2 regions of the Streptomyces sp. NBC_01171 genome follow, and region 2 is predicted to be linked to the other one. Evidence: predicted binding sites of a transcription regulator. Region 2 holds the regulator's gene; the other holds the start of a gene.

Region 1 (15,671 bases), 920 kb from region 2:
CTGGTGGGTGCGCAGCGCGTCGGTCTTGCCGGTCAGGGCCGCGCGGCGGACGGTGGCGATGCCGTCCAGCGCGGTACGCAGCCGGGACGGCAGGTCGGTGTCCGTGCGCAGGTCCTCGACCTGGCGGTCGACGCGGGTGCCGCGCTGCTCGGAGGGCGCCTTGGTCTTGGGGCGTCCGGCGGCCACGTAGGAGGTGACCTCGTCGCGCTCGTCGGCCAGCGAGTGGGCGAGCGCGAGGGCGTCCTGCGTCTCGTCCGCGAGCGTCACCAGCTTCTGGGACTCATGGAGGTCCCCGGAGGCGGTGAGCAGGGCGGGGGCGCCTGCCGCGGCTATGGCGGCGGCCACCACGGCCACGGCGACGATCAGCCGGTTGCGCACATGGGTGGGGCGTCCAGCGCCCACGGGGTTCTGCTCGGCGGTCCCCTCGGGGGCCGTCTGCCTGCCTGTGCGCCGAGGCCGCTTCATCTGCACCGGTGCTCGCAATCCTGAACTCGTCTACGGAAGGGCCGGGCGGCGCCCCCTCGTCTCGGTGCCAAGTGGTGCGGACACCCGGTTCGTGGTTCCCGACCCTCCCAGCGCCGGTGGGCAGTGGCCGCGCATCACCTGACCCGCCACCCGAAGGAGTGAACATCGGAGGGGAGTTGGCGGGCAAGTCGTGACGGCGCGCCGGACGCCCTTGCGCGGCGGGCCGGTTGGACGCGGGAAGCAGGCTTTGGCAATATTCGCCGCCACGCATTCCCGGACCATGCCAATTGCCGCCAATTCCGGCGTCTGAGCTGGGCGGTCACGCCGATCCGGGTGCGCACTCCGGCCGTTGCCCCGTCTCGTGAAGGGTTCGTGCAGACTGGCGGGGTGCGTACTGATCTCGTCTCGGAACCCGGCACCGCCGGCCGGCCCAACGAGGACTTCGCGGGGGTCGGACTACCCGCCTGCGGTCAGGGCGGTTGCGTGATCTTGCTGGACGGAGTGACACCGCCTCCGTACGCGCCGGGCTGCTCGCACCCGGTGCCCTGGTTCACCGCCCGGCTGGGTGGCGCGCTGACCGAACTGACCGTTTCCCACCGAGATCTGACGCTGGTCGAGATTCTCGGCCGGGCGATCACCCAAACATCGAAGGCCCATCTGACCACCTGTGACCTTTCTCACCCGCGTACGCCCCAGGCGACGGTGGTGCTGGTCCGCTGGTCGGCACGGACGGTCGAGTACCTGGTGCTCTCGGACTCCGCGCTGCTGCTGCGCGCCCCGGACGGCACCGTGACCCCGGTGCTGGACGACCGGCTGGCCAGGCTGCCGCGCGGGGCGCTGGCGAGCGCGGAACGGGTGGACGCCGAGCTGCGCAACAAGGAGGGCGGCTTCTTCACGGCCGCCGCCGACCCCGCCGTGGCCCGGCACGCGGTCACCGGCACGGTGCCGCGCGACTCGGTGCGTTCGCTGGTGGCGCTGACGGACGGCGCGGCCCGCTGGACGGAGAAGTTCCACGAGGGCGACTGGACGGCCCTGTTCGACCTGGTCGCCAAGGAGGGCACCCGTGCCCTGGTGGACCGGGTGCGGGAACTGGAGCTGGCGGACCGCGAGGATCGGGCGTTCCTGGGCCGCAGCAAGACCCACGACGACGCGACGGCCGTCCACGTGGAGCTGTGAAGGGCCGCCGGACAAACGGCTACTTCTCCGCGATGCCGTTCAACTCGTGCAGCAGCCGTGCGAGTTCGGCGACCTCGCGGCGGTCCCAGTGGGCGAGCTGGCTGACGTAGCGGGCACGGCGGGCCTCCCTGACCTGGCCCACCCGGCCCCGGCCGTCGCCGGTGAGGGTGACCAGCCAGGCGCGGCCGTCGGCCGGGTCGGGCTCGCGGGCGATCAGGCCGAGGTCCTCCAGGGCGCGCAACTGGCGGGACATGGTGGCCTTGCCGACGCCGATGTAGGCGGCCAGATCGGTGGCCCGCTGGGCGCCCTGCTCGTCGAGCCGGATGAGCAGCCCGTACGCGGCCGGTTCCAGGTCGGGGTGGACCTCGCGCGCCATCTCCCCCTGATTGGCCCGCGCCCGCCGCAGCAGCACGGTCAGTTCACGCTCCAGTGCCAGGAATTCCTGGTCGACACAGCGCGGCGCCACGGGTGCGGTGCCCTCGCCCGTACCGTTGTTCCCGTCCTCGTGCACCTCAGTACCCCTGCCCGGTTTCGCCGTCTGAAATTTTCTGCCGGACCCCGTCATCGCCGCAGCTCCGTCAGTATTTCGCAGGCGTAGACCAACGGCGGCATCCGGACCCTCTTCCCACCCCCGCATCTACGTGCGTAGCTTCTTGGACGGGCCCCTCGCGGCGGCCCGGCGCAACAGGCTCGTCGGTCATTTCCGGTCCCCCACTTTCACCCCGAAAGGCCACGCCATGCCCGTGCACAGACCCGGTCCCGCCCGCCCGCGCACGTCCGCCGTCCTGGTCACGGCCCTGCTCGGCGCGCTCAGCCTCGTCCTCGGCGTCCTCGGCGCCGCCCCCGCCCAGGCCGCGCCCCACCGCGGCGACGCCTACCTCGGCATGGGCGTCCTCTCCCACGACGGCCGCTCCGGCACCCCGGCCGGCACCAGGGTCGCCCAGACCGAGGGCGTCGACGTCTCCGGCCACCAGGGCAACGTCGACTGGGCCACGCTGTGGAACAGCGGAGTCCGCTGGGCCTACACCAAGGCCACGGAGGGCACGTACTACACCAACCCGTACTTCGCCCAGCAGTACAACGGCTCGTACAACGTGGGCATGATCCGGGGCGCGTACCACTTCGCCACCCCGGACACCACGAGCGGCGCGGTGCAGGCGAACTACTTCGTGGACCACGGCGGCGGCTGGTCGCGGGACGGGCGGACGCTGCCCGGCGTGCTGGACATCGAGTGGAACCCGTACGGCGACGCCTGCTACGGCATGGCCGGGGCCGCGATGACCAACTGGATCGCGGATTTCCTCAACACCTACCGGGCGCGCACCGGCCGCGACGCGGTGATCTACACGGCGACGAGCTGGTGGACCCAGTGCACGGGCAACACCCCCGCCTTCGGCGCGGTCAACCCGCTGTGGATCGCCCGGTACGCCACCGCGCCGGGCACGCTGCCCGCCGGCTGGGGCGTGCAGACGATGTGGCAGTACACCTCCTCCGGCCCGACGGTCGGGGACCACGACAAGTTCAACGGCGCCCTGGACCGGGTGCAGGCGCTGGCCAACGGCTGAGCCCTCCGCGCACGCGAAAGGCCCGAGCCCCCTTCGCACAGGGGACTCGGGCCTTCGCCCTTCTCAGGCCGCGACCGGCACCTCCGCCACGCCGGCGGGCGCGAGGGCCAGCTCCAGCACCTGGCGGACGTCGGTCACCGCGTGCACGTCGAGCTTCTCCAGCACCTCGGCCGGGACGTCGTCCAGGTCGGCCTCGTTGCGCTTGGGGATGATCACGGTGGTCACCCCGGCGCGGTGCGCGGCGAGCAGCTTCTGCTTCACCCCGCCGATCGGCAGCACCCGCCCGGTGAGCGAGACCTCGCCGGTCATCGCCACGTCCGTGCGGACCAGCCGGCCGGAGAGCAGGGAGGCCAGCGCGGTGGTCATGGTGACGCCCGCGCTCGGCCCGTCCTTGGGGACCGCACCCGCCGGGAAGTGGATGTGCACACCCCGGTCCTTCAGGTCGGCCACCGGCAGCTCCAGCTCGGCGCCCCGGCTGCGCAGGAAGCTCAGCGCGATCTGCGCCGACTCCTTCATCACGTCACCGAGCTGACCGGTCAGGGTCAGCCCCGCCGCGCCCGTCTCCGGGTCGGCGAGCGACGCCTCGACGTACAGCACGTCGCCGCCGGCGCCGGTGACCGCGAGCCCGGTCGCCACACCAGGCACGGCGGTACGGCGCTCGGCCGGGTCCTGCGCGGACTCGGGCACGTGGTGCGGACGGCCCACCAGAGCGCGCAGGTCCTCCTCGCGGACGGTGAACGGCAGTTCCCGCTCGCCCAGTTCGTGCTGGGCCGCGACCTTGCGCAGCAGCCGCGCCACGGTCCGCTCCAGGGTGCGCACGCCCGCCTCGCGGGTGTACTCCCCGGCGAGCTTGCGCAGCGCGCCCTCCTCCAGCGCGACCTCGTCGCCGGTGAGACCGGCCCGCTCCAACTGGCGCGGGAGCAGGTGGTCGCGGGCGATGACGACCTTCTCGTCCTCGGTGTAGCCGTCGAGCCGGACGATCTCCATCCGGTCGGCCAGCGCCTCCGGGATCGCCTCCAGCACATTGGCGGTGGCGAGGAAGACCACGTCGGACAGGTCGAGTTCGACCTCCAGGTAGTGGTCCCGGAAGGTGTGGTTCTGTGCCGGGTCCAGCACTTCGAGCAGGGCCGCGGCCGGGTCGCCCCGGAAGTCCGAGCCGACCTTGTCGATCTCGTCGAGCAGCACGACCGGGTTCATCGACCCGGCCTCCTTGACCGCGCGGACGATACGGCCGGGCAGAGCGCCGACGTAGGTGCGCCGGTGGCCCCGGATCTCCGCCTCGTCGCGGACACCGCCGAGGGCGACCCGGACGAACTTGCGGCCCATCGCGTGCGCCACCGATTCGCCAAGGCTCGTCTTTCCGACACCGGGCGGCCCGACCAGCGCCAGCACGGCACCGCCGCGCCGTCCGCCGATCACACCGAGGCCGCGCTCACCGCGTCGCTTGCGCACCGCGAGGTACTCGGTGATGCGCGCCTTCACGTCGTCCAGACCGGCGTGCTCGGCGTCCAGGATCTCCTTGGCGCCCTGGATGTCGTACGCGTCCTCGGTCCGCTCGTTCCACGGCATCTCCAGGACGGTGTCCAGCCAGGTGCGGATCCAGGAGCCCTCGGGCGACTGGTCGGAGGAGCGCTCCAGCTTCTCCACTTCCTTGAGCGCGGCCTCGCGGACGTGTTCGGGCAGGTCGGCGGACTCCACGCGGGCGCGGTAGTCGTCGGACTCCTCGGCCGCGTCCGGGCCGTCGCCGTTCAGCTCGCGCAGCTCCTTGCGGACCGCCTCGAGCTGGCGGCGCAGCAGGAACTCGCGCTGCTGCTTGTCGACGCCCTCCTGGACGTCCTTGGCGATGGTCTCGGCCACGTCCTGCTCGGCGAGGTGGTCGCGGAGCTGCTGGGTGGCCAGCTTCAGGCGGGCCACCGGGTCGGTGGTCTCCAGCAGCTCGGTCTTCTGGTCGGTGGTGAGGAACGGCGAGTAACCGGAGTTGTCGGCGAGCGCGGAGACGTCGTCGATGGCCTGGACCCGGTCCACGACCTGCCAGGCGCCGCGCTTGCGGAGCCAGGTGGTGGCCAGCGCCTTGTACTCCTTGACCAGGTCGGTCACCTGGCCGGGCAGCGGGTCGGGCACCGTCTCCTCGACCTGGGCGCCCTCGACCCACAGCGCGGCGCCGGGGCCGGTGGTGCCCGCGCCGATGCGCACCCGGTGGCGGCCCTTGACCAGGGCGCCGGGGTCGCCGTCGGCGAGTCTGCCGACCTGCTCGACGGTGCCGAGCACGCCGGTCTTCGCGTAGGTGCCGTCGATGCGCGGGACCAGCAGCACCTTGGGCTTGCCGGACTCCGCACGCGCGGCGGACTGGGCGGCCTCCACGGCGGCCCGGATCTCGGCGTCGCTCAGATCCAGCGGAACGACCATGCCGGGCAGCACGACCTCACCGTCGAGCGGCAGCACGGGCAGGACGAGCGTGAACTCCATGGACTCACCCGACTCAGCAGCCATGATCTCCCCTTCGGCAGTCAACTTGAGTAACACTGACTCAATGCTCCTGAGTGGTTCAATGTTCCCCGAACGTCGTTCGCTCTGGGCGAACGAAGACTCGCCGGACGGGCGGGGCAGGATGTCGGGCATGACTGCCACGCACGACAGCGCCGCGGACACGGTGGTCCTGGACCGGCGCGAGGGACCGTACGGGGAGGTGGCGCTGCGCCGCAGCGGGGCGCTGCTCCAGATCATCGCCAACGGGTGCTTCCTGATGGACACCTCCGACGGCCGCTCGGAGCGGCTGCTGGTGGACGCGGCGCGGGACGCGCTGGACGACCGCCCGGCGCCGGAGGTGCTGATCGGCGGGCTCGGCGTCGGCTTCTCCCTGGCGCACGCGGCCGCCGACCCCCGCTGGGGACGCATCACCGTGATCGAGCGCGAGCCCGCCGTCATCGACTGGCACCGCACCGGCCCGCTGGCCGAGATCTCCGCCGAGGCACTGGCCGACCCGCGCACGCGCGTCGTGGAGGCGGATCTCGTCGATTTCGTCAATGAGACATCCGACACGTTCGACGCGGTGTGCCTCGACATCGACAACGGTCCCGGCTGGACCGTCACGGAGGGCAACGAAGGGCTCTACACACCACGCGGACTCGCCGCGTGCGCAAGGGTGTTGAGGCCCGGCGGGGTACTGGCGACGTGGTCGGCGCAACCCTCTCCGGAATTTGAAGGAACCTTGCGGAATGCCGGGTTCCGACAGGTGCGTACCGAAGAGGTCCCCGTTGCCCGTGGCGTTCCCGACGTGGTCCATCTCGCCGTCCGACCTGGATAGCGACGGCCCGGCGTGTCCCCGTAATGTGCAGCGTGACGCGGATCATTCAAGCGTCAATCGCAGTCATGGGATCACCCCACGGATTCCGGAAAGCAACAGGGGCGGGCGATGGAGCAGACACACACCTCCCAGACCGGTGCGGCGACGACGTCACAGGGCGCGCAGCGCCGGGTACTGGTCGTCGAGGACGACCCCACGATCGTCGACGCCATCGCGGCCCGGCTCCGCGCCGAGGGATTCCTCGTGCAGACCGCCGGTGACGGTCCGTCGGCGGTGGACACGGCCGAGGCCTGGCAGCCCGACCTGCTGATCCTCGACATCATGCTGCCCGGCTTCGACGGCCTGGAGGTCTGCCGCCGCGTGCAGGCGTCCCGCCCGGTGCCGGTGATGATGCTCACCGCGCGCGACGACGAGACCGACATGCTGGTGGGTCTCGGGGTCGGCGCCGACGACTACATGACCAAGCCGTTCTCCATGCGGGAGCTGGCCGCGCGCGTGCACGTCCTGTTGCGCCGCATGGAGCGCGCCGCGCTCGCCGCGACCACGCCCCGCTCCGGGATACTCCGCCTCGGTGAGCTGGAGATCGACCACGCCCAGCGCCGGGTGCGGGTGAAGTCGGACGACGTCCACCTGACGCCCACCGAGTTCGACCTGCTGGTGTGCCTGGCCAACACCCCGCGCGCGGTGCTCTCCCGCGAGCAACTGCTCGCCGAGGTCTGGGACTGGGCCGACGCCTCCGGCACCCGGACCGTGGACAGCCACATCAAGGCCCTGCGCCGGAAGATCGGCGCCGAGCGCATCCGCACGGTGCACGGGGTCGGTTACGCGCTGGAGACGCCGACGCCGTGAGCCTCGGACGGGAAACGGGGCGCCGGCACTCCGGGGACGGACCCTGGGGCGGCGTACGCCCCTTCTCGATCAAGACCAAGCTGGGCGCGCTGGTCGTCATCTCGGTGCTGATCACCACCGGTCTCTCCATGATCGCGGTGCACACCAAGACCGAGCTGCGCTTCATCACGGTCTTCTCGATGATCGCCACGCTGCTGATCACCCAGTTCGTGGCCCACTCGCTCACCGCGCCGCTGGACGAGATGAACGCGGTGGCCCGCTCCATCTCGCACGGCGACTACACGCGCCGGGTGAGCGAGGGCCGCCGCGACGAACTCGGCGACCTCGCCGTGACGATCAACGTCATGGCGGACGAGCTGGAGGCACAGGACCTCCAGCGCAAGGAGCTGGTGGCGAACGTCTCGCACGAGCTGCGCACCCCCATCGCGGGCCTGCGCGCCGTGCTGGAGAACATCGTCGACGGAGTCACCGAGGCCGACCCGGAGACCATGCGCACCGCGCTGCGCCAGACCGACCGGCTCGGCCGGCTGGTGGAGACCCTGCTCGACCTCTCCCGCCTCGACAACGGCGTGGTCCCGCTGAAGGCCCGCCGCTTCGAGGTCTGGCCGTACCTGTCCGGGGTGCTCAAGGAGGCCAACATGGTCGCCTCCGCGCGCGCCGGCATCGCCTCCGGCTCCGGCAGCCACACCCGTACCGACGTGCATCTGCACCTGGACGTGTCCCCGCCGGAGCTGACCGCGCACGCCGACCCGGAGCGCATCCACCAGGTCGTGGCGAACCTCATAGACAACGCGGTCAAGCACAGCCCGCCGCACGGCCGGGTGACGGTGAAGGCCCGGCGCGGCCCGCGTCCGGAGTCGCTGGAGCTGGAGGTGCTGGACGAGGGTCCGGGCATCCCCCGCTCGGAGTGGCACCGCGTGTTCGAACGGTTCAACCGGGGCCAGGTGACCCGCCCGCACGGTCCGGGCAGCGACGGCGGCACCGGTCTGGGGCTGGCCATCGCCCGCTGGGCGGTGGATCTGCACGGCGGCCGGATCGGTGTGGCCGAATCCGAGCGGGGCTGCCGGATCATCGTCACCCTTCCGGGAGTCGCTCCGGCGTCGAGTTGACGCTCCGGGCCCGCATGGGGTTCAGTCGAATGATCAAGATCACATACGTTCGCCGAGGCGGACACGTGTGATCAGGCACGGGCCAGCGCGATGCGCCGAGCGAGGACGCTCAGGGCCCCGATCAGGCGTGCCCGCGACTCCCCACCCGTATCCGGAACCCCGCTTGTTTCCCGCCATTTCGCAGCCCGAAACGCGGTTCCCGATGTGACTTGCACGACGATGAACGGGCCCGACCTGACCTTCCCCCTCCGGGAGGCGTAGCCTTTATTCCCGCTGTCCATCACCTTGTGAAGCGGAAGAGGGCGGTTACCGCCGTGTCGCCACAGTCCCCCAGTAACTCGAACGTCTCCACCGACGACCAAGCCGGGAAGAACGCCGCTGCGGCGTTCGGCCCGAACGAGTGGCTCGTCGACGAGATCTATCAGCAGTACCTCCAGGACCCGAATTCGGTAGACCGTGCCTGGTGGGACTTCTTCGCCGATTACAAGCCGGGGGCGCCCGCCGCCTCGGCTCCGGCGGGTACCGCGGCCGCGGGGGCCGCGGGCACCACCCCCACCGCTCCCCCTGCCCAGGCCGCACCGGCTCCGGCCGCGCCCGCCCAGGCACCGGCGCAGGCCCCGGCTCCGGCCGCCAAGCCCGCCCAGGCACCGGCGCAGGCACCCGCGGCCAAGGCCGCCCCGGCCGCGCAGGCCCCGGCGAAGCCGGCCCCGGCGCCCGCCGCCAAGCCGAAGGCCGCCGCCGCGCCCGCCACGGAGGCCCCCGAGGGCCCCGAGTACGTGACGCTGCGCGGTCCGTCCGCCGCCGTGGTGAAGAACATGAACGCCTCGCTGGAGCTGCCGACCGCCACCTCGGTCCGCGCGGTCCCGGTGAAGCTGCTGTTCGACAACCGCATCGTCATCAACAACCACCTCAAGCGCGCCCGCGGCGGGAAGATCTCCTTCACGCACCTCATCGGGTTCGCCATGGTGCAGGCCATCAAGGCCATGCCGGCGATGAACTACTCGTTCGGCGAGAAGGACGGCAAGCCGACCCTGGTCAAGCCGCCGCACGTGAACCTCGGTCTGGCCATCGACCTGGTGAAGCCCAACGGCGACCGCCAGCTCGTCGTCGCGGCCATCAAGAAGGCCGAGACGCTGAACTTCTTCGAGTTCTGGCAGGCCTACGAGGACATCGTCCGCCGCGCCCGCGAGGGCAAGCTCACGATGGACGACTTCACCGGTGTCACGGTCTCCCTGACCAACCCCGGCGGCCTCGGCACCGTGCACTCCGTGCCGCGCCTGATGCCCGGCCAGTCCGTGATCATGGGCGTCGGCTCCATGGACTACCCGGCGGAGTTCCAGGGCACCAGCCAGGACACCCTGAACAAGCTCGGCGTCTCCAAGGTCATGACGCTCACGTCGACCTACGACCACCGGGTCATCCAGGGCGCCGCCTCCGGCGAGTTCCTGCGCCAGGTCGCCAACCTGCTCCTCGGCGAGAACGGCTTCTACGACGACATCTTCGAGGCGCTGCGCATCCCCTACGAGCCGGTCCGCTGGCTCAAGGACATCGACGCCAGCCACGACGACGACGTCACCAAGGCCGCCCGTGTCTTCGAGCTGATCCACTCCTACCGGGTCCGCGGCCACGTCATGGCCGACACCGACCCGCTGGAGTACCAGCAGCGCAAGCACCCCGACCTGGACATCACCGAGCACGGGCTCACCCTGTGGGACCTGGAGCGCGAGTTCGCCGTCGGCGGCTTCGCCGGCAAGTCGATGATGAAGCTGCGCGACATCCTGGGCGTGCTGCGCGACTCGTACTGCCGCACCACCGGCATCGAGTTCATGCACATCCAGGACCCCAAGCAGCGCAAGTGGATCCAGGACCGCGTCGAGCGCCCGCACTCCAAGCCGGAGCGCGAGGAGCAGCTTCGCATCCTGCGCCGCCTGAACGCCGCCGAGGCGTTCGAGACGTTCCTGCAGACCAAGTACGTCGGCCAGAAGCGGTTCTCCCTGGAGGGCGGCGAGTCCGTCATCCCGCTGCTGGACGCGGTCATCGACTCGGCCGCCGAGTCGCGCCTGGACGAGGTCGTCATCGGCATGGCCCACCGCGGCCGGCTGAACGTGCTCGCCAACATCGTCGGCAAGTCGTACGCGCAGATCTTCCGGGAGTTCGAGGGCAACCTCGACCCGAAGTCGATGCACGGCTCCGGTGACGTGAAGTACCACCTGGGCGCCGAGGGCACCTTCACCGGGCTGGACGGCGAGCAGATCGCGGTCTCCCTGGTCGCCAACCCCTCGCACCTGGAGGCGGTCGACCCGGTCCTGGAGGGCGTCGCCCGCGCCAAGCAGGACATCATCAACAAGGGCGGCACGGACTTCACCGTGCTGCCGGTGGCGATCCACGGCGACGCGGCCTTCGCGGGCCAGGGCGTGGTGGCCGAGACCCTGAACATGTCGCAGCTCCGCGGCTACCGCACCGGCGGCACGGTCCACATCGTCATCAACAACCAGGTCGGCTTCACCGCGGCGCCCGAGTCCTCGCGCTCCTCGATGTACGCCACCGACGTGGCCCGCATGATCGAGGCCCCGATCTTCCACGTGAACGGCGACGACCCGGAGGCCGTCGTGCGCGTGGCGCGGCTCGCCTTCGAGTTCCGCCAGGCGTTCAACAAGGACGTGGTGATCGACCTCATCTGCTACCGCCGCCGCGGTCACAACGAGTCGGACAACCCGGCCTTCACCCAGCCGCTGATGTACGACCTGATCGACAAGAAGCGCTCGGTGCGCAAGCTGTACACCGAGTCCCTGATCGGTCGCGGTGACATCACCCTGGAGGAGGCCGAGCAGGCGCTCCAGGACTACCAGGGCCAGCTCGAGAAGGTCTTCACCGAGGTCCGCGAGGTCACCTCGCAGCCGGCGCAGGGCGAGTCCCAGCCGCCCAAGGACGGCTTCCCGGCGGCGGTCCCGACCGCGATCTCCGCGGAGGTCGTCAAGCGGATCGCCGAGTCCCAGGTCAACGTCCCGGACAACATCACCGTCCACCCGCGGCTCCAGCCGCAGCTCCAGCGCCGCGCGGCGATGGTCGAGGACGGCACGATCGACTGGGGCATGGGCGAGACCCTGGCCGTCGGCTCGCTGCTGCTGGAGGGCACCCCGGTCCGTCTCGCGGGCCAGGACTCCCAGCGCGGCACCTTCGGCCAGCGCCACGCGGTGCTCATCGACCGGGAGACCGGCGAGGAGTACACCCCGCTGCAGTACCTCTCCGAGGACCAGGCGCGGCTGAACGTCTACAACTCCCTGCTCTCCGAGTACGCGGCCATGGGCTTCGAGTACGGCTACTCGCTGGCCCGCCCGGACGCGCTGGTGATGTGGGAGGCGCAGTTCGGCGACTTCGTCAACGGCGCGCAGACGGTCGTCGACGAGTTCATCTCCTCGGCCGAGCAGAAGTGGAACCAGACCTCCGGTGTGGTCCTGCTGCTGCCGCACGGTTACGAGGGCCAGGGCCCGGACCACTCCTCGGCCCGTCCGGAGCGGTTCCTGCAGCTCTGCGCGCAGAACAACATGACGGTCGCCATGCCGACCTCGCCGGCGAACTACTTCCACCTGCTGCGCTGGCAGGTCCACAACCCGGACCACAAGCCGCTGATCGTCTTCACCCCGAAGTCGATGCTGCGTCTGAAGGCGGCGGCCTCGAAGGCGGAGGAGTTCACCTCCGGCGAGTTCCGCCCGGTCATCGGCGACGACACGGTCGACCCGGCCGCCGTCCGCAAGGTCGTGTTCTGCTCCGGCAAGGTCTACTACGACCTGGAGGCCGGCCGGCAGAAGCGCGGCGCCACGGACACGGCGATCATCCGCATCGAGCGGCTGTACCCGCTGCCCGGCGCCGAGGTCCAGGCCGAGGTCAACAAGTACCCGAACGCCGAGAAGTACCTGTGGGTGCAGGAGGAGCCGGCGAACCAGGGTGCGTGGCCGTTCATCGCGCTCAACCTGATCGACCACCTGGACCTGGCCGTCGGTGCCGACGTCCCGGCTGGCGAGCGCCTGCGCCGCATCTCGCGCGCGCACGGTTCCTCCCCGGCGGTGGGCTCCGCCAAGCGCCACCAGGCGGAGCAGGAGCAGTTGGTGAACGAGGTCTTCGAGGCGTGACCTCCGCCCGCTGAGCAGTGCACAAGGGCCCGGCCCTCTGGATCTGATCCGGAGGGCCGGGCCCTTCGCTGTCCCGGCGGCGCCCAGCCACCTCTCGCCCTGCCACGGCCGCGGGCGGGCAGCGGCTCGACCCATCTCGCCGTCGTGCTCGCCCCGGCCCGGAAGTGGCACCGCTTCCGGGCCGGGGCACCGCTCCGCCCGTGGCCCCGCCCCGCGCGGAGCGCCTCAGCTCGCCTGCGGCTCGAAGTCCCAGTAGGGCCTGTTGCGGGAGCGGGCGGAGATGGTGTGGACGTGCTGGGGGCCGAGGGTGGCGGCGAGGTCGGCCAGGGCCTCCTGTTCGACCTTCTCCGCCTGCTGGCGGTCGCGCAGGGCGCGCAGGTCGGCCGCGTAGGCGACGCGCGCGGTCAGGGTGAGGGGGTGGGTGCGGCCGAGGGTGTCGGTGGCGCGCAGGATGGTGATCTGGCTGAGGTCGGCGGCGGACTCGGTGTCCCCGACGAGGTTGCGCAGCGCGGCCGCGTTGACGGCGCAGCCCAGCGCATACGGGTGGGTCTCCCCCAGCGCTGCGGTCATGTCGGCGAGGCTCTGCTCGATCAGTACGTGGGCGTGGTCGCGTTCGCCGACGCTGCGCAGCACCAGGGCGTGGTTGGCGCGGGCGCCGATGATGAAGGGGTGGCCCTCGGGCAGCAGCAGTTCGTAGCGGGCGAGGACCGATTCGCTGGCCTCGCGGGCCTGGTCGATGTCGCCGTGCTCGCGGGCGAAGCAGCTCTGGCTGACGGCGGCGGCCAGGGTGTGCGTGTGGCTGTCCCCGAGCTTGCGCTCCAGCCCCTCCAGTACGCGGGTGAGCAGTTCGCCCGCCCCGGCCCGGTCGCCGCCGCGCAGCCGGCACAGGGCGAGGTTGTGCTCGGCGCGCAGGGTGTTCTGGTTGTCCGGGCCCATGACGATGCGGTACTCGCGGACGTTCTTGGTCTGGATGGACTCGGCCTCGGAGTAGCGGCCCAGCAGGCGCAGGTCGACCGCGTAGGAGACCTCGGAGAACAGGGTCCAGGGGTGACGGCCCTTGAGGAGCTGGCGGCGGGCCTCCAGGGTGCGGGTGTCGAAGCCGCGGGCCTGCTCGTACCGGCCGAGGAGGCGCAGGGTGAAGCCGAGGTTGTTCTGGGCGTTGAGGGTGCGCGAGTCGTGCTCGCCGAACAGCTCGCGGTAGGTGGGGTAGAGCCATTCGTCGAGTTCGAGGGCGGCGTCGTACTGACCGAGTTCGCGCAGGTCGGCGGCGAGTCCGCCGGCCATCCTGAGGTGGTCGAGGTCGTGTTCACCGCGTTCGGCGAGCAGTTGCTCGCGGGCCGCCCGGTCGATGGCCTCGGTCTCCTGGAAGCGGCCGGCCGAGCGCAGCAGGTTGGCGTAGTGGTAGGTCACCTCCCAGACCCGGGGGTGGGACTCGCCGAGCAGCTCGCGCCAGGTGGCGAGGGCGCGGCCGCCGAGGTTGACGCCGGCGGTGTACTCCCCCGCGAACAGCATGTACCGCAGGCAGTTGAGCACCAGCCCCTGCACCCGGCGGTCCTTGCTGCGCAGCACGTCGGCGTACTTGAGGTGCGGGACGATCTCGGCGTACGCGTCCCAGTTGCGGGTGTCGGTGGGGCGGCCGGGGTCGGCCTCGGCGAGGGCGCGGCGGACCACCTCGATGAACTCTCTCCGGTCGGCCTCGGGCATGTCCTTGTGCACGATCTGGTGGACCATCCGGTGCAGGTAGACCGACTCGCCGGATGCGACGGCCTCGTCCAGCATGGCCTCGTGCGACTCCAGCCGGACCACGGAGTACTGGCGCAACTGGTTGACGGCCTTGTTCCACAGCAGCGGGTCGTCCAGCAGCCCGGCGAGCTGTTCGGGCAGGTCGTCGTGGTTCATCTCCTTCAGCAGCCTGACCGGGATGAAGCCGGGGGCGAAGAAGGTGCACAGCCTCAGCAGGTCGACGGACTCGGGGACGGTCTCGCGGAGCTTGTTCAGCAGTATCGACCAGGCGGTCTGGAAGGCGAGCGGGAAGTCCGCGGACACCTTGACCACGTCCTGGTCGATCCCGCCGTCCAGCAGGGCGATGTACTCCTCCACCGAGAGGTCGGAGTCGTTGAGCCAGCCCGCGGTCTGGTCGAGCAGCAGCGGCAGGTTCTCCAGCGCCTGGGCGAGCTGGTCGGCGTCGGGCTCGGTGAGCCGGGGCGCGCGGCGGCGGATGAAGGCGACCGACTCGTCGCGGCTGTAGACGGGGACTTCGAGGAGCTTGCTGTTGTGCTCCCCCCACTCGGGGTTGCGGGAGGTGATGAGGACGTGGCCGGGGCCGGTGGGGACGAGGTCCCAGATCTGGTCGGGTTCGTCGGCGCCGTCCAGCACGAGCAGCCAGCGGGAGTACGGGGTGCCCCGGCGCAGCGCGTCCCGGACCGCGCGCAGCCGCTCGCCGTACTCGGCGCCGGTGGACAGGCCGAGTTTGGGGGCGAGTTCGGCGAGGAGGCGGCGGTAGCTGACGCGTTTCTCGGCGTTGACCCACCACACCACGTCGTACTCGGAGCCGAAGCGGTAGACGTACTCGGCGGCGAGCTGGGTCTTGCCGACGCCGGACATGCCGTGCAGGGTGAGGACGCCCGCGCCGGGGTCGCTGCCCTGGAGCAGGTGATAGGCGTCGTTGAGCAGCGGTTCGCGGCCGGTGAAGCGGGTGTTGCGGCGCGGCACCCCGCCCCACACGTCGGGCATGGCGGCCGGGAAGCGGGGCGCGGGGCGGGCCGGGTCGTCGGCCGGGCGGGCGTCGTGGGGCAGGTCGAGGCGGTCCAGCAGGCGGCGTTCGGCCTCGTCGGCGCCCATGTTGGTGAGGTCGACGGGGGCGAGCGCGGCGACGGCGGAGGGCAGCGAGGCGTTGGTGACGGAGACGGCGGCGAACCGGCCGGGGTCGGCGCCGACGACCTCGCGCAGGGCCGCGTTCCACTCGTCGTGGCCGCGCGGGCCGAGCTGGAAGTACCACTCGCTGACCACGATCAGGGTGCGGCCCTCGGCGAGGGTCAGGTCGCGCAGCAGGTCGGTGAGGGACTGGTCCGGG
Region 2 (15,671 bases):
CGGCCGGCTGGGCAGGCTCAGCAGCCGGATGACCATGAGCACGGCGATGCCGAGCACGGTCATCACACCGATGAACTCGATGTACAGCTCGAAGGGCAGGAAGTCGCCGATGAAGGGCAGCGTCCAGTCGGCCTTGAAGAGCTGGCCGAACGCCTGGGCCAGGGTCGGCGGCAGCGTCAGGAAGCCCACGGCCACGAACCAGTGGGCCACGCCGACGATGCCCCAACGGTTCATCCGGGTGTGGCCGAGGAACTCCCGCACCAGGGTCACGCTGCGCTGGTACGGGTTGTCGGTCCGGGTACCGGCGGGGACGGGCTGGCCCAGCTTGAAGTACCGGACGAACTGTCCGATGGCCCGGGCGAGCAGCGCGACACCGACCACGGTCAGGACCAGCGACACGATGATCGCGGCGAGTTGCATGAGGGGCTCCTGAGGCGGCCTCGAAATTACTAAGCGGTAACTTATGCAGTCCGTCTGAGACTACCCCCATCCTCCTGCGCGATGCAGCACGGCGCGGGGTGAGATGAGTCGCTGAGGGTTGCCTTCGCCGGGACGGCGGAACGGCGCCCATAGAGGGCAAGTCGCCCCCGTGCGCACTGCCTTGCATATAAGCGCCATATAAGAGTTGAGTCCGGTCGGCTCATGTCTGTTGACCCCGTGCGATCGGAGTGGCACACTTGAGCCAGTCCCACTCAAGTCCTCTGGAGGAATCAACCATGGCACGTGCGGTCGGCATCGACCTGGGCACGACTAACTCCGTCGTCAGCGTTCTGGAGGGCGGCGAGCCCACCGTCATCACCAACGCCGAGGGTGCCCGGACCACGCCGTCCGTCGTCGCCTTCGCCAAGAACGGTGAGGTGCTCGTCGGCGAGGTCGCCAAGCGCCAGGCGGTCACGAACGTGGACCGGACCATCCGCTCGGTGAAGCGCCACATGGGCACCGACTGGAAGATCCAGCTCGACGGGAAGGACTTCAACCCGCAGCAGATCTCCGCGTTCATCCTGCAGAAGCTGAAGCGCGACGCCGAGTCCTACCTGGGCGAGAAGGTGACCGACGCGGTCATCACCGTCCCGGCGTACTTCAACGACTCCGAGCGTCAGGCGACCAAGGAGGCCGGTGAGATCGCGGGTCTGAACGTCCTGCGCATCGTCAACGAGCCGACCGCCGCCGCGCTGGCGTACGGCCTCGACAAGGACGACCAGACCATCCTGGTCTTCGACCTCGGTGGCGGCACCTTCGACGTGTCGCTGCTGGAGATCGGTGACGGCGTCGTCGAGGTGAAGGCCACCAACGGTGACAACCACCTCGGTGGTGACGACTGGGACCAGCGCGTCGTCGACTACCTGGTCCAGCAGTTCAAGGCCGGCCACGGCGTGGACCTCGCCAAGGACAAGATGGCCCTCCAGCGCCTCCGCGAGGCCGCCGAGAAGGCCAAGATCGAGCTGTCCTCCTCCACGGAGACCTCGATCAACCTGCCCTACATCACGGCGTCCGCCGAGGGCCCGCTGCACCTGGACGAGAAGCTCACCCGCGCCCAGTTCCAGCAGCTCACCGCCGACCTCCTGGAGCGCTGCAAGACGCCGTTCCACAACGTCATCAAGGACGCGGGCATCCAGCTCGGCGAGATCGACCACGTGGTCCTCGTCGGCGGTTCGACCCGTATGCCGGCCGTCGCCGAGCTGGTCAAGGAACTGACCGGCGGCAACGAGGCCAACAAGGGCGTCAACCCGGACGAGGTCGTCGCCATCGGTGCCGCCCTCCAGGCCGGTGTCCTCAAGGGCGAGGTCAAGGACGTCCTGCTCCTCGACGTCACCCCGCTGTCCCTCGGTATCGAGACCAAGGGCGGCATCATGACCAAGCTCATCGAGCGGAACACGACGATCCCGACCAAGCGGTCCGAGATCTTCACCACCGCCGAGGACAACCAGCCCTCCGTGCAGATCCAGGTCTACCAGGGCGAGCGCGAGATCGCGGCGTACAACAAGAAGCTCGGGATGTTCGAGCTGACCGGTCTGCCGCCGGCCCCGCGCGGTGTCCCGCAGATCGAGGTCGCCTTCGACATCGACGCCAACGGCATCATGCACGTGACCGCGAAGGACCTGGGCACGGGCAAGGAGCAGAAGATGACCGTCACCGGTGGCTCCTCGCTGCCGAAGGACGAGGTCGACCGCATGCGCCAGGAGGCCGAGAAGTACGCGGAGGAGGACCACGCCCGCCGCGAGGCCGCCGAGTCCCGCAACCAGGGCGAGCAGCTCGTCTACCAGACCGAGAAGTTCCTCAAGGACAACGAGGACAAGGTCCCGGGCGAGATCAAGACCGAGGTCGAGGAGGCTGTCGCCGAGCTGAAGGAGAAGCTCAAGGGCGAGGACAGCGCCGAGATCCGTACGGCCACCGAGAAGGTCGCGGCCGTCTCGCAGAAGCTCGGCCAGGCCATGTACGCCGACGCCCAGGGCGCCCAGGCCGCCGGCGGTCCCTCCGCCGACGCCGGTGAGGCCAAGGACGACGACGTCGTGGACGCCGAGATCGTCGACGACGAGCGCAAGGACGGTGCCGCGTGACGGAGGAGACCCCGGGCTTCGAGGAGAAGCCCGACGTCCCCTCCGGCGCGAACCCCGACGACGCCGAGCCGAAGGCCGCCTCCGAGAAGGAGGCGGCCCCGGCGGGGGACGCAAGTGCGGACGCCGGTCTGGTGGCGCAGTTGGACCAGGTGCGGACGGCGCTCGGTGAGCGCACGGCCGACCTCCAGCGGCTCCAGGCCGAGTACCAGAACTACCGCCGCCGCGTCGAGCGCGACCGCGTCGCGGTCAAGGAGGTCGCCATCGCGAACCTCCTGACCGAGCTGCTGCCCGTGCTGGACGACATCGGCCGCGCACGGGAGCACGGCGAACTGCTCGGCGGCTTCAAGTCGGTCGCCGAGTCGCTGGAGACCGTGGCGGCCAAGATGGGCCTCATGCAGTTCGGCAAGGAGGGCGAGCCCTTCGACCCGACGATCCACGAAGCCCTGATGCACTCCTACGCGCCCGACGTCACCGAGACGACGTGCGTGGCCATCCTCCAGCCCGGTTACCGCATCGGTGAGCGCACCATCCGCCCCGCGCGGGTGGCCGTCGCCGAGCCGCAGCCCGGCGCGCAGACCGTCAAGGCGGAGGAGGCCGAGGAGAGCGCGGCCGACGACAAGGAGAACGGTGGCCCGGAGGAGGGCTGACGTAATCACGGAAATCATGCAGGTCCGGAAGGAGGGACGTCGGGGATGAGTACCAAGGACTTCATCGAGAAGGACTTCTACAAGGTCCTCGGCGTCCCCAAGGACGCCACCGAGGCCGAGATCAAGAAGGCGTACCGGAAGCTCGCCCGCGAGTTCCACCCGGACGCCAACAAGGGCAACACCCGCGCCGAGGAGCGCTTCAAGGAGATCTCCGAGGCGAACGACGTCCTCGGTGACCCCAAGAAGCGCAAGGAGTACGACGACGCGCGGGCCCTGTTCGGCAACGGCGGTTTCCGGCCGGGGCCGGGCGCGGGCGGTGGTCAGTTCAACTTCGACCTCGGCGACCTCTTCGGAGGCGCCGGCGGTGCGGGCGGCGCGCAGAGCGGCAGCTTCGGCGGCGGCCTGGGCGACGTCTTCGGCGGCCTGTTCAACCGGGGCGGCGCGGGTACCACCCGTACCCAGCCGCGCCGGGGGCAGGACGTCGACACCGAGGTGACGCTCAGCTTCACCGAGGCGATCGAGGGCGCGACCGTACCGCTCCGGATGACCTCCCAGGCGCCCTGCAAGGCGTGTTCGGGCACCGGCGACAAGAACGGCACGCCGCGCGTGTGCCCGACCTGCGTCGGCACCGGACAGGTCGCGCGGGGCTCGGGCGGCGGCTTCTCGCTCACCGACCCGTGCCCCGACTGCAAGGGCCGCGGCCTGATCGCCGAGCACCCCTGCACGGAGTGCAGCGGCAGCGGCCGGGCCAAGTCCTCGCGGACCATGCAGGTCCGCATCCCGGCGGGCGTCACCGACGGGCAGCGCATCCGGCTGCGCGGCAAGGGCGCGCCCGGCGAGCGCGGCGGCCCGGCGGGTGATCTGTACGTCACCGTCCATGTCGGCGAGCACAAGGTGTTCGGCCGCAAGGGCGACAACCTCACCGTCACCGTGCCGGTGACCTTCACCGAGGCGGCGCTCGGCGGTGAGGTGCGGGTGCCCACCCTCGGCGGGTCCCCGGTCACCCTGAAGCTGCCGCCCGGCACGCCCAACGGCCGCACCATGCGGGCGCGGGGCAAGGGCGCGGCGCGCAAGGACGGCAGCCACGGCGATCTGCTGATCACCGTGGAGGTGAGTGTCCCGAAGGACCTCTCGGGGAAGGCTCGTGACGCGCTGGAGGCGTATCGCGAGGCGACCGCGGACGAGGACCCGCGGGCGGAGCTGTTCGAGGCCGCGAAGGGAGAATGAGCCCGATGGACACACCAGGTCGTCGGCGCAACCCGTACGAGCTGACCGAGGAGACCCCGGTCTACGTCATCTCGGTCGCCGCGCAGCTCTCCGGACTCCATCCGCAGACGCTCCGGCAGTACGACCGCCTCGGTCTGGTCTCCCCGGACCGCACGGCGGGGCGCGGGCGGCGCTATTCGGCGCGTGACATCGAACTGCTCCGCCAGGTGCAGCAGTTGTCGCAGGACGAGGGCATCAACCTGGCCGGCATCAAGCGCATCATCGAACTGGAGAACCACGTCGCGGCCCTCCAGTCCCGTGTCGCGGAGCTGGAATCGGCCCTGGACGGCGCGGCGGCGACGATGCGTCAGCGCGAGGCCGCCGTGCACGCCTCCTACCGGCGGGACCTGGTCCCGTACCAGGAGGTCCAGCAGACCAGTGCGCTGGTGGTGTGGCGGCCGAAGCGGCAGCAGTCCGCGGACTGACCTCACTGGCCGGACCCGTCCGGCGAGCACCCTCGAAGGGCCGGGAGGCACGAGCCTCCCGGCCCCTTCGTGTTTTCACGAAGGCCGTGCACAGCGGGCGTTCACGCCGTGGCCGAGTTCATTCGCCTGTGTGTACGTAACACGCGGTTCGCGCGGGGAGGCTGTGAAGGGTGTTTACAGTGGATTACGCAAGGTTCCGCCAGGTCTTCACCTGCTGAACGCAGCGTGGTGTTGCCATCTCGTTAAGTTGTTTTGCTTGACGCCATGGGGCGCCTCCGCGTTGTCTTTTCAGACACCCGGGTCGCACGCAGCACCCCGTCGGAACGCACCTGAAGTGAGCCCTCCAATGCGTCGTATCGCCATGTCCGTGGCCGTCTCCACGATGGTCCTCCCGCTCGCCGGCTGCGGCGTCCTGAACGCGGCGGGAGACGACGCGAGCGCGAGCCCGACCATGGGCGACCAGGTCACCGTCGGCCTGCTGCTGCCGGAGAAGGCGAACACCCGCTACGACAAGTTCGACTACCCCATCATCAAGAGCAAGGTGGCCGAACTGACCCACAAGAAGGGCAAGGTCGAGTACGCCAACGCCGACGCGGACGCCGGTCAGCAGGCCGAGCAGATGCAGCGGATGATCGACGAGAAGGTCAACGTCATCCTGCTGGACGCCGTCGACGCGCACGCGATCGCGCCGACCGTGAAGAAGGCCAAGGACGCGGGCATCCCCGTCATCGCCTACGACCGGCTGGCCGAGGGCCCGATCCAGGCGTACATCTCCTTCGACAACGAGCTGGTCGGCGAGGTGCAGGGCCGTTCCCTGCTGGAGCGGCTGGGGTCGGGTGCCGGGCTCTCCGACAAGATCGTGATGATGAACGGCTCGCCCACCGACCCCAACGCCAAGCAGTTCAAGGAGGGCGCGCTCTCCGAGCTGAACGGCAAGGTGACGATCGCGGAGAGCTTCGACACCAAGGAGTGGAAGCCGGAGAACGCCGAGGCCAACATGACCGAGGCGATAGGCCGGATCGGCAAGGACAACATCGCCGCCGTCTACGCCGCCAACGACGGCATGGCCGGCGGCGTCATCAAGGCCCTGAAGAACGCCGGCGTCACCAACCTGCCCCCGATCACCGGCCAGGACGCCGAACTGGACGCCGTGCAGCGCATCCTGGCGGGCCAGCAGTACATGAGCGTCTACAAGTCCTACCCGGACGAGGCCGAGGCCGCGGCCCAGATGGCCGTCGCCAAGGTGCAGGGCAAGGACATCCAGTTCGACGCCCTCACCCAGGACCGCATCGACAGCCCCACCGACAAGCAGATCCCGGCCAAGCTGGTCCAGGTGACCGCGCTGACCAAGAGCAAGATCAAGGACACGGTCGTCGAGGACGGCATCTACACCGTCGACCAGATCTGCACCGCCCCCTACAAGTCGGCCTGTGCGGCCGTGGGCCTGCGCTGACGCGCCGGTACGCGGCCGGGGAGCGACCCGGAGACAGGTGAGGGAGGCGGCCCCGGTGACGGCGGGGCCGCCTCCCTCTTCGTGTGCCGGACCGCCCCCGGCGATCCGGGCATACCGGTGTTTCGCGGTCCGTGGGCCGGGAGGAGCCGTGTTGCGGAGGCGGGCGGGGCCGCGCATAGTTGCGCTGCGAAGTGGCGGCGACCGGGGGTGGAATGGGCGATGGCCGGGCACGCGACGGAGGAGCATCCCCACGGTGCCGACCGGCTGTGCGGGCAGGGGGACCGCGTGTACTCCCGTGCCGTGCGCCGGGGCCGGGTGCCCCGCGCGGACGCCGAGCCGGTGCCCTGCCTGCTGGAGCTGGCCCTGCTGCACCCCGACCCCGACGACATGGACTGGCTGGTCCCCACCTCCCCGCAGGAGGTGATGACCCGGCTGCTGCGCGGGGTCTACGACGAGGTCACCGAGAGCCGGCGCCGGATGGGCTCGGCGGTCGCCGCGTTCGACTGGTACGCCGGACTCGGCCGTCAACTGCCCGCCCTCGCCGCACAGGGTGAAGGCGCCGCGATCCGGGTGCTGGACGGGCTCACCCGTATCCAGGCCGCGATGGACGAGGCGACCGAGCGGTGCGCGACCGAGGTGCTCACCGTGCAGCCCGGCGGCATCCGGCGCGAGGCCGAGCTGACCGAGGGGCTGCACCGGGCGCTCGAACTGCGTGGCCGCGGGGTACGGATGCGCGACCTGTACACCCATGTCGCCCGGCACGGCCAGGGGTTGCTCAACTACCTGGAGCTGATGGGTGACGCGGTGGAGGCCCGCACCCTGGACGAGGTCATCGACCGGCTCATCCTCTTCGACCGCACGGTCGCCTTCATCCCCGCCAACACCGACCGCACGATGGCCCTGGAGCTGCGCCACCCGGCGCTGGTGGAGTACCTGGTGACGGTCTTCGAGCGGCTGTGGCGGCTGGCGATCCCGCTGACCGCGCCGCTGCCCGACACCGGCATCGAGGGCATCTCGCACCGCGAACGCGCCATCGCCGCGCTGCTCGCCGAGGGGCACCAGGACGCGGTGATCGCCGAGCGGCTCGGCATCAGCGTGCGCACCTGCCGCGCGCACATCGCGCGGCTCTCGGAGACCCTGGGCGCGACCAGCCGTACCCAACTCGGCGTCCGTATCGCCCAGGTGGGGCTGGACGGCCCCTCGCACGGACCCGCGCCCGCGCCCGCCGGTGCGCGTACGCCCTGAACGCCCCCCTCAGACCTCCTCGTTGAGGATGCCGGAGCGGGCGATCAGGTAGCCGAGCTGGGCCCGGCTGCCGCTGCCCAGTGCGGTGGCCAGCTTGGCGATGTGGGCCCGGCAGGTGCGGACGTTCATCCCGAGACGCCGCGCGATGGCCTCGTCGACGTGCCCCTCCACCAGCAGCTTGGCGATGGAGTGCTGGATGTCGGTGATGCCGTCCGGGGCGGTCTCGTAGGGCGTGCCGGCGCTCAGCGGGACCGCGCGGTTCCACATGAACTCGAAGACCTTGACCAGGTAGCGCACCAGGCCGGGGTGGCGCAGCTCCAGGGCGACCTGGCGGTCCTCGCGGACCGGGATGAAGGCCACCGTCTCGTCGCAGATGATCAGCCGCTCGACCAGCTCGTCGATGGTGCGGTACTCGGCCTTGCCGTCGGTGAAGCGGTCCACGTAGGCGAGGCGGTCGGCGCTGTAGCGGGCGGTGTGCTGGTACAGGGTGCGGATGCGCACCCCGCGCTCGATCAGCGGGCGGTCGCGGTCCAGCGCCTCCAGCAGGCGGTTCTCGGGGCTGCGGCGGCCGCCGGGCTGCACGGTGAGCACCTCGGTGCGGCACTGGCCGGTGGCGAGGTCCAGGGCCGCGTTGATGCGGTCCAGGCCCTCCAGGACGGTGATGGCGTGCGTCGGGGCGTCCTCGCGGGCGCTCAGCGTCATGAAGGGTTCGAAGATCTCGGAGAGCACGATGGACCGGCGCCGCCGCTCGGCGATCTCCCGCTCGATCGGGGTCAGCCGCTGGGCCAGCGCGACGGCCGGCGCCACGGGCCGCAGCCAGCCGGGATCGTCGGGGTCGGGGTGGAGCAGGGCGAACTCCATCAGGCACGGAGCGGCCTCGGCGTCCGCGCGCGGGATGCGGCCGGTGCGCAGGGCGCTCGCGTAGAGGCGGCTTCCTTCCGCGCACATCTCTGTCACCGCGTGGGGATGTGTCGCCTCTGTCCCGTTTGTTACCAAATCTCCACCCCCCAGGGTCCTGAACATGCAGGAACATGATGCACCGATCGTGTGGCGATGATGTGCCTGAATGAGCCATCGTCTAACTCGACGGGGGAAGAGGGGACTTTCAAGTGAGGACGAAGCCGACCATGCGTAACAGAATGCTTCGCTCGGCGCTTGTTGCCGCTCTCTCCGCCGTTGCGGCCGTCGGAACACTGGCGGGCCTCTCCGGTGCGACGAGCGCGCACTCGCCGGGTGACGGGGGGGCCGCGACAGCGGCGGGCGTTCAGGACACCCGGTGGGACACCACACCGGCCGACACCAGGTGGGACACCACGCCGGCGGACACGAGGTGGGACGTCGCCCCGCTCGACACGCGGTGGGACTGATCACCATGACCACGCCTCCCGACGACCGCTCCTTCCGTCGTGAGATGGCCACCGCCTACCGCTCCGGCTGGCACTTCATCGACCTGGTCACCGCCATCCCCCACAGCGGCGACTCGTTGATGGTGACGGTGTTCGGCGAGCCGGTGGTGGTCACCCGTGACGAGGACGAGGACGTACGGGCGTACCGCTGCCTGCGCAAGCCCCGCGGCGCGCCGCAGCCGGTGCGGTGTGCCGTCCGGTACGGCATGATCTTCGTCAATCTCGACCAGCGGGACCACCGTCTCGCGGAGCCCGAGGTCGCCGACCTCAGGACCACAACTGCCACCCCCCGCAGTGCCTGACGCGATTCCCCCGTCGTAAAAGATCGCCTCAGGTACTTCCCCCCGCAGCGGCGTCACCGTGACCTGAACACGGTGACGCCGCTGCAGTTTCTGCGCATATTTCGGGGTATCGGCACTCCGGCCACGGGGCCGGAATTCTTCAGCCGCGCCCGAGCGCGCGTTCCACCTGGATCTCCAGGGCGACCCGCAGCGGGTTCTCCCGCGGCTCCCGGCCGTACCGCTCGGTGAAGCGCCGCTCCGCCTCCGCGACCGCCGCCCGGTCCTCGCGCACCCGCGCCCGCCCCTCCAGCGTGGCCCAGCGCCGGCCGTCCACCTGGCACACCGCCACCCGCGCGCCCTCGTCCCCGGCCGCGCGCACCAGCGCCGCCTTGGTGCTGGTGCCGCTGGTGATGACACGGGCGATGCCCGCTTCGGGGTCCCAGGTCACGCACACCGGCACCACGTGCGGGCTGCCGTCCGGGCGCAGGGTGGTGAGCGTGCTCAGGTGCCGCTCCCGCCAGAAGGCGACGTACGCATCGTCCGGTGTGTCCAGATCCACGGAATATGAGGCCATGGCTGAAACCTAGCCAACCTGAAGTTCCCCGCCCTTAATTGAGCGCACCAGACTCAAGTTTGTGTACACTGGTTAAGTCATCAGTGGAGCAGTGGCGGAAGGGGAGAACACGCACGTGGACGCCGAGCTGACCAACAGGAGCCGGGACGCGATCAACGCCGCAAGCCAGCGGGCCGTGACGGAGGGGCACCCCGACCTGACGCCCGCTCACCTGTTGCTGGCGCTGCTCGCGGGCCAGGACAACGAGAACATCACCGACCTGCTCGCCGCCGTCGGCGCCGACCCGGCCGCCGTGCGTACCGGGGCCGAGCGCGCGCTCGCCTCGCTGCCCAGCGTGACCGGCTCCACCGTCGCGCCCCCGCAGCCCAGCCGGGAGCTGCTCGCCGTCCTCGCGGACGCCGACGAGCGCGCCGGGGACCTCGGGGACGACTACCTCTCCACCGAACACCTGCTGACCGGTCTCGCCTCGAAGGGCGGCGCCGCCGGGGAAGTGCTCCGCGAGCAGGGAGCCACCGCCAAGAAGCTGCAAGACGCCTTTCAGAAGGCCAGAGGAGGACGCCGCGTGACCACCGCCGACCCCGAGGGTCAGTACAAGGCCCTGGAGAAGTTCGGCACCGACTTCACCGCCGCCGCCCGGGAGGGCCGCCTCGACCCGGTCATCGGCCGGGACCAGGAGATCCGCCGGGTCGTGCAGGTACTGAGCCGCCGCACCAAGAACAACCCCGTCCTCATCGGTGAGCCGGGCGTCGGCAAGACCGCCGTGGTCGAGGGGCTGGCGCAGCGCATCGTCAAGGGCGACGTGCCGGAGTCCCTGAAGGACAAGCGGCTGGTCTCGCTGGACCTCGGCGCGATGGTCGCGGGCGCCAAGTACCGCGGTGAGTTCGAGGAGCGGCTCAAGGCCGTGCTCTCGGAGATCAAGGGCTCCGACGGGCAGATCATCACCTTCATCGACGAGCTGCACACCGTCGTCGGCGCGGGCGCCGGGGGCGACTCCGCGATGGACGCGGGCAACATGCTCAAGCCGATGCTGGCCCGCGGCGAGCTGCGCATGGTCGGCGCGACCACGCTGGACGAGTACCGCGAGCGGATCGAGAAGGACCCGGCGCTGGAGCGGCGCTTCCAGCAGGTGCTGGTCGCCGAGCCGAGCGTCGAGGACACCATCGCCATCCTGCGTGGTCTCAAGGGGCGGTACGAGGCGCACCACAAGGTGCAGATCGCGGACAGCGCGCTGGTGGCCGCCGCGACCCTGTCCGACCGGTACATCACCTCCCGCTTCCTGCCCGACAAGGCGATCGACCTCGTGGACGAGGCCGCGTCCCGGCTGCGCATGGAGATCGACTCCTCCCCGGTGGAGATCGACGAACTCCAGCGCGGGGTCGACCGGCTGCGGATGGAGGAGCTGGCGATCGGCAAGGAGACCGACCCGGCCTCCCGCGAGCGCCTGGAGCGGCTGCGCCGCGACCTCGCCGACAAGGAGGAGGAGCTGCGCGGGCTCACCGCCCGCTGGGAGAAGGAGAAGCAGTCCCTCAACCGCGTCGGTGAGCTGAAGGAGCGCCTGGACGACCTGCGCGGCCAGGCCGAACGCGCCCAGCGCGACGGCGACTTCGACACCGCCTCCAAGCTGCTGTACGGGGAGATCCCCGAGCTGGAGAAGGAGCTGGAGGCCGCCTCCGAGGCCGAGGAGGAGGCCGCGAAGGACACCATGGTCAAGGAGGAGGTCGGCTCCGACGACATCGCGGACGTCGTCGCCGCCTGGACCGGCATCCCGGCCGGCCGCCTGCTGGAGGGCGAGACGCAGAAGCTGCTGCGCATGGAGGACGAGCTGGGCAAGCGGCTCATCGGCCAGAGCGAGGCCGTACAGGCCGTCTCCGACGCGGTACGGCGTGCCCGCGCCGGGGTCGCGGACCCGGACCGGCCCACCGGCTCCTTCCTGTTCCTCGGCCCGACCGGCGTCGGCAAGACCGAACTGGCCAAGGCGCTCGCGGACTTCCTCTTCGACGACGAGCGGGCCATGATCCGCATCGACATGTCGGAGTACGGCGAGAAGCACAGCGTCGCCCGCCTGGTCGGCGCGCCTCCCGGCTACGTGGGGTACGAGGAGGGCGGCCAGCTCACCGAGGCCGTGCGGCGGCGCCCGTACAGCGTGGTGCTGCTGGACGAGGTGGAGAAGGCGCACCCCGAGGTCTTCGACATCCTGCTCCAGGTGCTGGACGACGGCCGCCTGACCGACGGCCAGGGCCGCACCGTCGACTTCCGCAACACCATCCTGGTGCTCACCTCCAACCTGGGCAGCCAGTACCTGGTCGACCCGGCGCTGGACGAGGCGGACAAGCGGCAGCGGGTGCTGGACACGGTACGGGCCTCGTTCAAGCCGGAGTTCCTGAACCGGCTGGACGACCTGGTGGTGTTCTCCGCGCTCAGCGAGGCGGAGCTGGCCCGGATCGCCCGCCTCCAGATCGACCGGCTCGGCCGGCGGCTGGCGGAGCGGCGCCTCACCCTCGACGTCACCCCCGACGCCCTGGCCTGGCTCGCGGAGGAGGGCAACGACCCGGCGTACGGCGCCCGCCCCCTGCGTCGCCTGGTCCAGACGGCCATCGGCGACCGACTCGCCAAGGAGATCCTCTCCGGCGAGATCAAGGACGGCGACACGGTCCGCGTGGACCGCGCCGAGGACGGCCTGAAGGTGGCTCCGGCGACCGGAAAGTCCCTGTAAATCCGGGCCCCCACGTTTGCCCGCGCGGTCCGGGTGTCACTCGTCCAGGCGACGCGTGGCACCCGCGCGCGGGCCGCGTGTCCGCCCGTGGCTGACAGGCCGCGCCGGGGCTTGCCACGGACCTCCCCCTCTGGGGGAGGATGGCGGAATTCCGTACGAAGGGAAAACCACGGTGAGCATCGACCCGTCCTCGATTCCGAACTTCGGGGGCCAGCCCGAGCAGCAGCCGCAGGGACCGGCGGGCCCCGTCCTCCCGGATCAGGACCTCGTGAAGCAGCTCCTGGACCAGATGGAGCTGAAGTACGTCGTGGACGAGGAGGGCGACCTCGCGGCGCCCTGGGAGCAGTTCCGTACGTACTTCATGTTCCGCGGTGAGGACGAGCAGGCCGTCTTCTCCGTGCGGACCTTCTACGACCGCCCGCACCAGATCGAGGAGAAGACGCGGCTGCTTGAGTCCGTCGACGACTGGAACCGGCGCACCCTGTGGCCCAAGGTCTACACCCACACCCACGACGACGGCACGGTCCGCCTCATCGGCGAGGCCCAGATGCTGATCGGCACGGGCGTCGACCTCAACCACTTCGTCTCCTCCGTCGTGAGCTGGGTCCGCGCGGCCATCGAGTTCGACAAGTGGCTCGCCGAACAGCTCGGCCTCGAGCAGGAGATCGACGACGCGGAGGACTCGGGCGGGGACGTGGAGTAGTCCACGGCCTGACCGACCGACGGCCGAGGGCCGGGGCGCGCAGTCTGGCGCCCCGGCCCTCGGTCGTTCCGTTGTCAGGCCATGCGGCGGAGGCGGTCCGTGGCCTCCTGGAGGATTTCCGGCTTCTTGCAGAACGCGAACCGTACGAACGGGGCGCCCGCCTCGCGGTCGTCGTAGAAGACGGCGTTCGGGATGGCGACTACGCCGGCGCGTTCGGGAAGGGCGCGGCAGAAGGCGAAGCCGTCCTTTTCGCCGAGGGGGCGGATGTCGGTGGTGATGAAGTAGGTGCCCGCGGGGCGGAAGACGCCGAAGCCCGCCTCCGCCAGGCCCGAGGCGAGGAGGTCGCGGCGGGCGAGCATGTCGCGGCGGAAGCCGTCGAAGTAGGAGTCGGGCAGCGCGAGGGCCTCGGCGACCGCGTACTGGAAGGGGCCCGCGGAGACGTAGGTGAGGTACTGCTTCGCCGAGCGGACCGCGCTGACCAGGGCGGGAGCCGCCGTCACCCAGCCGACCTTCCAGCCCGTGAACGAGAACGTCTTGCCGGCCGAGCCGATCGTCACCGTGCGGTCGCGCATGCCGGGGAAGCTCGCGAGCGGGAGGTGCTCGGCGTCGTCGAAGACCAGGTGCTCGTACACCTCGTCCGTCACCACCAGCAGGTCCCGCTCCACCGCCAGCTCGGCGATGGCGGCCAGTTCCTCGCGGGTCAGGACCGTGCCGGTCGGGTTGTGCGGGGTGTTGATCAGCAGCAGCCGGGTGCGGTCGGTGACGGCAGCGCGCAGCTCGTCCAGATCCAGCCGGAAGCGGTCCTCCGCCGGGCGCAGCGTCACCGGTACGCGCCTGCCGCCCGCCATGGCGATGCACGCCGCGTACGAGTCGTAGTACGGCTCCAGCGCCACCACCTCGTCACCCGGCTCCACCAGCGCGAGCAGGGTCGCCGCGATGGCCTCCGTGGCGCCCGCTGTGACCAGGACCTCGGTGTCGGGGTCGTACGCCAGCCCGTACCGGCGCTGCTGGTGCGCGGCGATCGCGTGCCGCAGCTCCGGCACGCCCGGCCCCGGCGGGTACTGGTTCCCCCGCCCGTCCCGCAGCGCCCGCACCGCCGCCTCCCTGATCTCCTCGGGGCCGTCCGTGTCGGGGAAACCCTGCCCGAGGTTGATCGCGCCGGTGGCCGTGGCCAGCGCGGACATCTCGGCGAAGATGGTCGTCCCGAACTCGGCGAGCCGGCGGTTGAGGTACGGACGTGCGGTGGAGGTCATGCCGGCCATCCTCCGCCCAAGCTCTGGAGTTCCTCAACTCGGCTTTGGGGTTCTTCACGGGCGGGCATTTCCCGGTCACCGCGCGGTGCGCGGGGTTGGACGAGGGGCCCACGGGGGGTCGCTTCGGGGGAAACGGGAGGAGGGGGGGACGCCATGGTTGTCGGCATCGTCCTCGTCGTGGTGATCGTGGTCGGAGTGGTCGTGGTGCGGTCTCGGCGGCGGCGTGCGTGCGGGGTTTCCGCAGGGAAGACGCGGTCCCTGCGGGGTGGGTCGTCCTCGGGGTCCTCCGGGTCGTACGACGGCGGGTCCAGTTGGTGGGTCTGGGGTGGGGACTCCGGGTCCTCCTCGGGCGGGCACCACAGCGGGGGGCACCACTCGTCCTGCGGGGGCGGGCACTCGTCCTGCGGCGGCGGGTCCTCCTGCGGAGGCGGCGGCTGCGGAGGCGGCAACTGAGCCCTCCGGGCCGGCACACCGAGGCGCTCGGGCGGCCGTAGCGGCGATATTCGGCCGCCTACGGTCGCCCCCGCGTGGCGGAAACGCCCAGTGAGCGGCGCCCAGGGTGCGCGAACCGGCGGAGCCCCATGCTCCGCGCCAGGCGTACGCCGTAGTTGAACAGTTGAGCTGTGGAGCCCTCTGAGGGATGGAAACCCTCCGAACTTGGGTAAAAACGCTGTGGCACGGCCAGTGTTCGTGATTCCCTCTAAAACACCACCTCAAGCCCTCGGACATCCGATGGACACCGCTTCTCCAGCCGGGCCGACCTGGCCGAATCGCCCGGTGTCACCGAGGTGCGCCGCCCCTCTCCTTGTGTGTTAGCGGAGCCGACCCATGCTCACGACCCTGAACACGTCCTACACCGACACCCGAGCCGCCGACCTCGCCTGGGCCCTCGGCCGCGAACCGCTCCCGGCCCTGGCCACCCTCGATCTCGAACTGAGCGGGGCGAAGATGCAGTTGAGGCTGCTCGGCGCCTCCCACCAGGTCCTTCTGGAGGAGGACCGGGGCAGTTGTTCGGAGACGGTCGCGTGCATCCCCGGCTCCTCCACGCCGCTCCCGCTCGGTGTCTCCAAGCGCGTCGGTGACTGGGAGTACGAGTTCGCGGCGCGCGTGGAGATGCTCACGCCGGGCTCCTTCGCGGGCCGCGCCC

The links. Region 2 encodes HspR, which represses chaperone genes until heat shock. Its sites were predicted from a motif close to TTGAGNNNNNNNNNCTCAA; they were not measured.
Region 1: a site for HspR is predicted at 5,719-5,737, ahead of lon (endopeptidase La). Genes of this name have one in related genera too.

Annotation. Positions count from the first base shown of each region.
Region 1 is NZ_CP108609.1:2,188,240-2,203,910, forward strand. Features, by position in the region: gene OG448_RS09905 (nitrate- and nitrite sensing domain-containing protein) at 1-471, opposite strand, end outside; gene OG448_RS09910 (protein phosphatase 2C domain-containing protein) at 853-1,641, shown strand; gene OG448_RS09915 (MarR family winged helix-turn-helix transcriptional regulator) at 1,661-2,152, opposite strand; gene OG448_RS09920 (lysozyme) at 2,379-3,206, shown strand; gene lon (endopeptidase La) at 3,270-5,696, opposite strand; gene OG448_RS09930 (spermidine synthase) at 5,824-6,510, shown strand; gene OG448_RS09935 (response regulator transcription factor) at 6,619-7,359, shown strand; gene OG448_RS09940 (ATP-binding protein) at 7,356-8,468, shown strand; gene OG448_RS09945 (multifunctional oxoglutarate decarboxylase/oxoglutarate dehydrogenase thiamine pyrophosphate-binding subunit/dihydrolipoyllysine-residue succinyltransferase subunit) at 8,783-12,598, shown strand; gene fxsT (FxSxx-COOH system tetratricopeptide repeat protein) at 12,824-15,671, opposite strand, start outside.
Region 2 is NZ_CP108609.1:3,113,150-3,128,820, reverse strand. Features, by position in the region: gene OG448_RS14355 ((Fe-S)-binding protein) at 1-420, opposite strand, end outside; gene dnaK (molecular chaperone DnaK) at 717-2,558, shown strand; gene grpE (nucleotide exchange factor GrpE) at 2,555-3,205, shown strand; gene dnaJ (molecular chaperone DnaJ) at 3,251-4,432, shown strand; gene OG448_RS14335 (heat shock protein transcriptional repressor HspR) at 4,438-4,896, shown strand; gene OG448_RS14330 (sugar ABC transporter substrate-binding protein) at 5,243-6,349, shown strand; gene OG448_RS14325 (LuxR C-terminal-related transcriptional regulator) at 6,569-7,594, shown strand; gene OG448_RS14320 (helix-turn-helix transcriptional regulator) at 7,604-8,617, opposite strand; gene OG448_RS14315 (hypothetical protein) at 8,967-9,302, shown strand; gene OG448_RS14310 (pyridoxamine 5'-phosphate oxidase family protein) at 9,442-9,855, opposite strand; gene clpB (ATP-dependent chaperone ClpB) at 9,971-12,568, shown strand; gene OG448_RS14300 (YbjN domain-containing protein) at 12,741-13,271, shown strand; gene OG448_RS14295 (pyridoxal phosphate-dependent aminotransferase) at 13,346-14,533, opposite strand; gene OG448_RS14290 (DUF2617 family protein) at 15,353-15,671, shown strand, end outside.